DNA from 2 places in the Motilibacter peucedani genome. Region 2 is predicted to be linked to the other one. Evidence: riboswitches for the same ligand, from Rfam matches in the RefSeq annotation. Region 2 holds a riboswitch; the other holds the start of a gene.

Region 1 (4,201 bases), on a different contig from region 2:
CTCGGGGTAGCCCTCGCGCAGCCCGCCCGGCAGCAGCCAGGGCTCGTGGACCGCCTTGCCCGGCACGCCGCGCAGCTCGGGCACGTAGCGGCGGACGTAGTCGCCGTCGGGGTCGTACTGCTTGCCCTGCGTCACCGGGTTGAAGACGCGGAAGTAAGGCGCCGCGTCGGTGCCGGTGCCCGCCACCCACTGCCAGCCGTGGTTGTTGCTCGCGAGGTCGCCGTCGCGCAGCCCGCGCATGAAGTGGCGGGCGCCCAGCCCCCAGTCGACGTGCAGGTCCTTCACGAGGAAGGACGCGACGACCATGCGCACCCGGTTGTGCACCCACCCGACGGCGGCGAGCTGGCGCATCCCGGCGTCGACGAACGGGTAGCCGGTGCGCCCCTGCGCCCAGGCCGTGAACCGCCGGTCGGCGTCGGCGCCCTCGTCGAGCTGGATGCCGGCCATGTCCGGCTTGAGCGAGCGGCGGGCGCTCTCGGGCTGCCGCCAGAGGACGTCGGCGTAGAACTCGCGCCAGCACAGCTCGTTGCGGTAGGTCGTGGGGCTCTTGCCCGGCAACCCGGCCAGGTCGGCGAGCAGGGTCCGCGGGTGCACCTCGCCGTACTTCAGGTGCGCGGACATCGCCGAGGTGCCGTCGAGGTCGGGCCGGTTGCGGGTGTCGGCGTAGTCGCGCAGCGCGCCGTCGCGGAACGCCCGCCACCTGGCCAGGGCCGCGCGCTCGCCGACCGGAGGCAGCTCCACCTCGGCGATGTCCGGCTCCGCGGGGACGCCGTCGCCGCGCAGGTGTGCGAACGACGGCTTGCGCGGCGAGGCGACCGGCGCCGGCCAGCCGTGCTGCGCCCACGCGCGCGCGAAGGGGCTGAAGACGCGGTAGCCCTCGCCCGAGCCGTTGACCACGGTGCCGGGGTCGACGGCGTAGGGGCTGCCCGTGCGCACGAGCGCGCGGTCGCCGCTCGCGCGCAGCGCCTGCTCGACGGCGGCGTCGCGGGCACGGCCGTGGACGCCGAAGTCGGCGGCGACGTGCACCGCGCCCGCCTCCACCTCGGCGGCGACGGAGGGTACGACCGTGGCCGGGTCGCCGTGGCGCACGACCAGCGCGCCGTCGAGGCTCTCGTCGAGCGCGTGCAGCGAGCGCACCAGCCAGGCGCGCCGCACGTCGCCCGACGGCCCCCACAGCGCGGGGTCGACGACGAACAGCGGGACCACCTGCTCGCCGTCGGCCACCGCGGCCCGCAGCGCGGGGTTGTCGCGCACGCGCAGGTCGCGCCGGAACCACATCACGCTCGCCTTCGCCACGCCCCGACGCTAGGCCCCCGCGTCCCGCGCAGCACGTCGGGCTCGGCACACCGGACGGGGGTTGTCCGGACAGAGCACACTTGTAGGCGTGAGCGACCTCATCGACACGACCGAGATGTACCTCCGGACTATCTACGAGCTCGAGGAGGAGGGCGTGCCGCCGATGCGCGCGCGCATCGCCGAGCGGCTCGGCCAGAGCGGCCCGACGGTCAGCCAGACGGTCTCGCGCATGCAGCGCGGCGGGCTGGTCGACCTCGGCGAGGGCAACCGGCTGGTCCTCACGGCGGTCGGCCAGGCGACGGCCATGCGCGTCATGCGCAAGCACCGGCTCGCCGAGTGCCTGCTCGTCTCGGTCATCGGCCTCGACTGGGAGCACGTCCACGAGGAGGCGTGCCGGTGGGAGCACGTCATGAGCGAGGCCGTCGAGCGCCGCCTGCTCGAGCTGCTCGACCACCCCACGCACTCGCCCTACGGCAACCCGATCCCCGGGCTCGACGAGCTCGGCGACGCCGACCCGCACGAGGCCTTCCGCGAGGGGCTGGTGCCCCTGCCCTCGGCCGCGGTCTCGGAGGAGACCCGCTCGGTCGTCGTGCGCCGGCTCGGCGAGCCGGTCCACGACCCGGACGCGCTCGCGGTCCTGCGGCGCATCGGCGTGCAGCCGGGCGCCGTCGTCTCCGTGCGCCGCACCCCCACCGGGGTGCTCGTGGCCTCCGGCGGCGAGAGCGCCGAGCTCACCGACGCCATCGCGGCGCACGTCTTCGTCGCCGCGGGCTCGATGCCGCTCGACGTGCCGGCCGGTGCAGGTCTGGAGGAGGCCGGGCTCGCCGACGCGGGCTTCGAGGAGGCGGCGTCCGTGTCGCGGGGGTGAAACGCCGGTGAACTGTGGCGTGCGCCACTTCGACGCGCAAACACCCCGGGGCTCTGGACGCGGGCCGTGACCCTCCCGTAACCTCCGACGTGCCTCCACCAACCGGCGGAGGCGCTTCCGGTCGGACGCCGAGTCCTGCCCCGGGCGGAAGCAGGGCCGTCTCGAGCGACCGTTCGGCAGGAGCGGGGGACCCACGTGATGTGGGCGCTCTTCGGAGCGTCCTTGGGGTGAAGTCGCGACAGCGACCGGGTGACTCTTCCACCCGAACCCGACAGCTCACCTCGCAGGCGTCGGAGAAGGACTACGCGTGTCGTCTGCCGTCGTCGTGCGCCCGCTCGCCCTGGGGACACCTTCCGACCACCTCATCGAGGTGGTCCCGGCACCTGTTCTGCCCTCTCGCACTCCCGCCGAACCGCGCGGCCGCCGCCGCGCCGGCGCCCACCGCCGGCCCTCGACCGCCGGCCGCACCGCTGCCCGCGCGGCCGTCGTCCCCGCTGTCGCCGCCGCCCTGGCCGCCCCCGTGGTCGGCGCCGGCGCCGCGCACGCGGCCCCCGGCTCGCACTCCTCGGCCCGCCTGGTGCACGCGACCACGACCGGCGCCCGCTCGGCCGTCGCCGCGCACACCTCGCTGCTGAAGGCCTCGCCCTCGGTGACGCGCGTGGTCACGAGCCACCCGTCCCTCGACGGCAAGGCCCGCGGCGGCGCCGTCCGCTTCGTCCAGCGCCGCCTCGGCGTCAAGCCGACCGGCAAGTTCGGCACCGCGACCTCGCGGGCCGTCGCGCGGCTGCAGCGGGCCGCGGGCCTGCAGGTCACCGGGGTCGTCGACTCCGCCACCTGGCGCGCGCTCGGCGTGGGCTCGCACTCGACCAGCCCGGTCCGCACCCGCACCGCCGCCAAGAGCACCACCGCCAAGAGCACCACCGCGAAGAGCTCGGCGAAGAGCTCCGACCGCGTCGTCGCCAAGGCCGACAGCGGCCGCTCGGTCCGTCTCGAGAACGGCCCCGGCAGCCTCGCCTTCGGCAAGCTGGTCCTCGCCGCCGCCCGGCACAACGCCGGCGGGCCCTACCGCTACGGCGGCACCTCGCCCCGCGGCTTCGACTGCTCGGGCTACGTGAGCTACGTCTTCCGCCAGCTCGGCGTCTCGCTGCCGCACTCCTCGGGCGCCATCCGCGGCGAGGTCAAGAAGATCTCGCGCTCGCAGGTCCGCCCCGGCGACCTCGTCTTCGTCTCGAAGCACGGCCGCACCAGCCACGTCGCGATCTACGCGGGGGGTGGCTACTGGTACGAAGCCAGCCACCCCGGCAAGCCGGTCGGCAAGAACAAGGCCTGGACCTCGTCGGTCAGCTACGGCCGGGTCGCCTGACCCGACGCCACCGCGCGGGACCACCCCCCTCCTGGTCCCGCGACCCGACGCCCCGCCGCCCGTCCTGGGCTGCGGGGCGTCGGTGCGTCCGCGCCCGGCCGCTAGGCCCAGGCGCGGGCAGGCACGTTCCAGGCGGTGACGGCCGGCCGGCCGTGCTCTCGGCCCAGCGTGGCGACGGTGCCCGTGTCGAGCACGAAGCCGCTCCCGGCCGCCGGCTCGAGCTCGAGCCAGCGGGCCGTGAGCACCCGCAGCAGGTGGCCGTGCGCCACCAGGCACGCGTCCTGCCCGGCGTCCAGCGCCGGACGCACCCGGTCGAGCACGCGGTCGGTGCGGGCGCCCACCGCGGCCGCGCTCTCGCCGCCGGGAGCGCCGTCGTGCCACATGTCCCACGACCCGACGCGCTCGAGGATCTGCGGCGTGGTGATGCCCTCGTAGTCGCCGTAGTCCCACTCGACGAGGTCGGCGTCGGTCTCGGGCTGCAGGCCGGCGAGCTCGGCCGTCGTGACGGCTCGGGCCAGCGGGCTGGCCAGCACGAGCCCGAAGTCGAAGGCCGCGACGGCCGGGCGCAGGCTGCGCGCCTGCTGCTCGCCCCGCCCGGTCAGCGGGACGTCGGTGCGCCCGGTGTGGCGGCCGTCGCGCGACCACTCGGTCTCGCCGTGGCGGAGCAGGACCAG
Region 2 (4,201 bases):
GACGCCCGCCTGGCCGACCGGGTCGTGTCCATGGAGATGTTCAACCGGGGCGACGACTACCTGTTCGAGGGCTGGGCCGAGGGGCGCCCCTCGCCGCTGCTCGCGGCTCTCGACGCCGGTTGGCGCCCGGGGCTGCTCGGCGTCACCGACGAGCACGGCCGCACCTGGGGCTCGGCCGAGGGCCGCGGCCGCGGCGGGCTCTGGGTGCACGAGCACAGCCGGGCCGGCGTGGCGGAGGCGCTGCGCGCCCGCCGGTTCTTCGCCACCCGGCTGTCGGGGCTGCGCCTCGACGCGGCGCTCGACGGCGTACGCATCGGCTCGGAGCTCCCCTCGCCGCCACGAGCGGCGCGGCTGGAGCTCGACGTCGACCGCGGGCCGGCGTGGGCCGGGCGCGAGCTCGTCGCCCAGCTCCTGCGACCCGGCGCCGACGACGACGTGCCGCGCGTAGCGGCCGAGGTCGCGGTCCGCTGCGGCGAGCCCGTCGACTGCGAGGCCGAGCTCGGCGACCCTCCGCCCGCCGGGCGCCCCGACTGGGTCGTGCTGCGCCTGGCCGACCCCGACGCCGCCAACCGCACGCCCGGGCCGCGCGGGCACGCCGCCAACGCGCTCGCCGTCGCCTACGCCAGTCCGTGGTGGGCGGGCCGCGCCTAGCCGACGCCGCCGGGCGCCAGGTGTGTCCGAACGCCGCCGCGCTGACCTGCGCGGACGTCGCGGTGGCTTCGGACACGCGCCCGGGGCTGCTCAGCACGACGGCGCGGCACCCCCGAGGGGTGCCGCGCCGTCGTCGTGCCGGACGCGCCGCGACGGGCGCGAGGGGGTCAGCTGTAGAGCAGCCGGCCGCAGGTCGGCCACGGGCTCGAGCCGCGGCGCGCGTAGAGCAGCTGGGCGCGGTAGGTCTGCTCCTCGGCGCTGGCCGAGGAGGGGGTGCCGCTGCCGCCGACGCCGTGCCAGGTGCCGATGCTGAACTGGTAGAGGCCGTAGTAGCCGGCCGCGTTGTAGGCGCGGGGGTTGCCGCCGGCCTCGCAGCGCGCGAGCGCCGACCAGTTGAGGCCCTCGACGCTGTCGGAGACGCGCGCGTCGGAGCGGGACACCCGCTTGCTCGAGACCTTCGTGCGCGTCGTCGACGCCTTGGTGCGCGAGGTCGTGGCCTTCGTGGCGGCGACCGGCTTGCTGATCGCCTTCGCGGCGGGCAGGGCGCGCCAGGTCAGCTTGTCGACCACGCCGGTGGAGTGCAGCCCGTGGCGGGTCTGGAAGGCGCGCACCGCGGCGCGGGTCTGGACGCCGAAGCGGCCGTTGACCGCGTCGAGGCCGAGCCGGGCCTGCAGGCTGCGCACGGCCGGGCCGTGGGCGCCGAAGACGAGGACCGGGGTGCGGTGGGCGACGGTGCGGCCGTGGGACGAGCTGCCCGACGCGTTGGTCGAGGCGGGCGCGGCCGACGCGCTGGTGGCCGTCGCCGTGAACGCGGCCCCTGTGACGCCGAGCCCGGCGATGGCGACGGCAGCGCGCGGGACGGCGGCGCTGGGCGGGGCAGGACGGCGGTGGCGGCCGGCGTAGGGCCGCAGGGTACGCGAGAGCGTCACGCGAGTTCTCCGTGCGCCTGCGAGGTGAGCTGTCGGGTTCGGGATGGAGTCTCCCGGCCGCTGGTAGGCGGCTTCACCCCAAGGACGCCCCGGTGACGCTCGGCGCTCGGCCCAGGTCAGGGCGCCCGCGGAATGGTTCCCCCGCTCCTGCCCGAGGACGTGGACCCCGTGCCGGGCAGGACTCGGCGCTTGCACGGGGGACCCGGACCAGAGTCCGGGCCGTCCGAGGATACGGGGCGACGCGTACGCACGTCCAGACCCCGACCCGCGGCGCGGCGCCCGCGGAGGGTTGCGCACGCCTGGGCAGGGGGTAGTCGAGGGGGCATGAGTGAGCAGGACGACACCACGACCGGCACGACCGGCACGACCGACGAGACGACGGGGAGCACGACCAGCGGGAGCGGGCGCTCCGCGGAGAAGGACCCCAGCGACTGGGTGACGGGCGACGAGCCGTCGACCGGCCCCCAGGAGAGCTACCTGGCGACGCTGGCCCGCGAGGCGGGGGAGCCGGCGCCCGAGGGACTGACCAAGGCCGAGGCCAGCGAGGAGATCGACCGGCTCCAGGAGCAGACGGGCCGGGGCTGAGCGGGCGCCGACCGGTAGCGTTGGCGCGAGCCAGCGCCACCCCGACCAGCGCCGCCGACCCCCCGCCAGCCAGGCGGGCGCCACCCACGGTGGCGCGGTCGGCGCGCTGGCGGTCGACGAGCAGGAGGTCCGGCAGTGACGATCGTGGTCGGCTACGTGCCCAAGCCCGAGGGCCGGGCCGCGCTGCGCCGGGCCGCCGAGGACGCCCAGAGCCGCCGCGAGCGCCTGGTCGTCGTCAGCTCGGTGCGCGACGCCTCCGCCGACGGCCTGGCCGACTACGAGCGCGAGCTGAGCGCGGTCGGCGCGGCGCTGCAGCAGGCGGGCATCGACTACGAGGTCCGGCAGCTCGTGCGCGGGCAGGACGCCTCCGAGGACCTCATCGCCATCGCCGAGGAGGTGCAGGCCGACGTCATCGTCATCGGGCTGCGCCGGCGCACCCCGGTCGGCAAGCTGATCCTCGGCAGCAACGCCCAGCGCATCCTGCTCGACGCCCCGTGCCCGGTCCTCGCCGTCAAGGCGGGCGAGGACGACCGCTGACCGAGACCTCCCTGGGCCGGACGAGTCCGACTCGTGCCGAAACGCTGACCGTGACCGCGCCCTGCCGCTAGCGTGAGTGCCAGCAGCAGCAAGGTCGCACGGAGAGAGGCAGGTAGGCCGTGGCTGGGCACGCTCCTGCGCCCCCTCCCTCGGCGGCCGCACCCGAGGCGACGCCTCCAGGAAGCCCCGTAGGGAGCTCCGTGGAGGGCGCTGACGTCGAGGCGGTGTTCGACGCGACCGACGCGGCCCTGCTCGACACCCTCGTGCGCGAGGCGCCGCTCGGGTTCGCGCTCTACGACGCCGACCTGCGCTACCGCCGCATCAACCGCGTGCTCGCGCTCGCCAACGGGCTGACCGTCGCCGAGCACCTGGGACGCCGGCCCTCGGAGGTGCTGGGCGACCTCGGCGAGGCGGTCGAGGCCGTGCTGCGCCGGGTGCTCGTCGACGGCGCGAGCATCCACGACGACGACTTCGTCGGCACCAGCGCCGACGGCGTGCAGACCCGCTGGCAGTCGCAGTGGTTCCCGGTCCGCTCCCGCTCCGAGGTGGTCGGCGTCGCCGTCTTCGTCTCCGACGTGACCGCCCGCCGCCAGACCGAGGACGCGCTGCGCGCCGCCTACCGCCGCGGCGAGCGCCTGCTCGCCGTCACGACCCGGCTGGCGCAGGCGCTCACCCTCGAGCAGGTCACCTCAGTGGTCACCGAGGAGCTCCGGGACGGCTTCGGCGCGCTGGGGGCGGGGCTCGCCCTGGTCGAGGCCGACCAGCTGGCCTACATCTCCGGCCCGGGCATGCCCGTGATGGGCGCGCGCCGCGTGCCGCTGCGGGTCGACGCCGACGCCACCACGCCCACCGCCCAGGCCATGCGCACCGGTCGCCCCGTCTACGTCGCCTCGCTCGACGGGCTCGCCGAGGTCGGGCTCGACCCGGCGGCCGTCGGGCCCGGGCTCCAGTCGGCCGGCGAGCGCAGCTGGGCCTGGCTGCCGCTCAGCACCGCCGCCGGCGTCCTCGGCGTGATGCGCGTGGCGTTCGGCGAGGCCCGCGTGCTGCCGCCCGAGGAGCGGGTCTCGCTCGAGGCGGTCGCCACGCAGTCGGCCATCGCCGTCGAGCGGGCGCTGCTCTACGACCGCGAGCACAGCACCGCCGAGGAGCTCCAGGGCAGCCTGCTGCCCGACCGCCTCCCCGCGGTCCCCGGTCTCACGCTGGCGGCTCGCTACCTGCCGGCGACGCTGAGCACCCTGCGCGCCAGCGGCGCGGCGAGCGTAGGCGGCGACTGGTACGACGCGTTCGTCCTCCCCGGCGGCCGGCTGGCCTTCGTCCTCGGCGACGTGATGGGCAAGGGCGTACGAGCGGCGGCCGGCATGGGCCGGGTCCGCTCCGCCCTGCGCGCGCTGGCGTTCACCGACGAGTCGCCGGCCTCGGTGCTCTCCGGGCTCGACCGCGTCTTCACCGCCACCGAGGACGTCGACCAGATCGTCACCCTCGTCTACGCCGTCGTCGAC

Evidence for each region. Region 2 has a riboswitch for cyclic di-AMP ahead of CLV35_RS20760 (transglycosylase family protein). Riboswitches for the same ligand answer to the same signal wherever they lie in the genome.
Region 1: it holds a riboswitch for cyclic di-AMP, as region 2 does, so the genes downstream of both, CLV35_RS18235 (C40 family peptidase) here and CLV35_RS20760 (transglycosylase family protein) in region 2, are expected to answer to the same signal.

What each region holds. Positions count from the first base shown of each region.
Region 1 covers NZ_RBWV01000016.1:125,413-129,613, forward strand. Annotated here, with positions in the region: gene CLV35_RS18225 (cryptochrome/photolyase family protein) at 1-1,278, opposite strand, end outside; gene CLV35_RS18230 (metal-dependent transcriptional regulator) at 1,385-2,164, shown strand; cyclic di-AMP (ydaO/yuaA leader) riboswitch at 2,309-2,469, shown strand; gene CLV35_RS18235 (C40 family peptidase) at 2,472-3,527, shown strand; gene CLV35_RS18240 (histidine phosphatase family protein) at 3,629-4,201, opposite strand, start outside.
Region 2 covers NZ_RBWV01000010.1:305,516-309,716, forward strand. Annotated here, with positions in the region: gene CLV35_RS06220 (CehA/McbA family metallohydrolase) at 1-651, shown strand, start outside; gene CLV35_RS20760 (transglycosylase family protein) at 819-1,580, opposite strand; cyclic di-AMP (ydaO/yuaA leader) riboswitch at 1,583-1,778, opposite strand; gene CLV35_RS06230 (DUF3072 domain-containing protein) at 1,905-2,165, shown strand; gene CLV35_RS06235 (universal stress protein) at 2,301-2,702, shown strand; gene CLV35_RS06240 (SpoIIE family protein phosphatase) at 2,903-4,201, shown strand, end outside.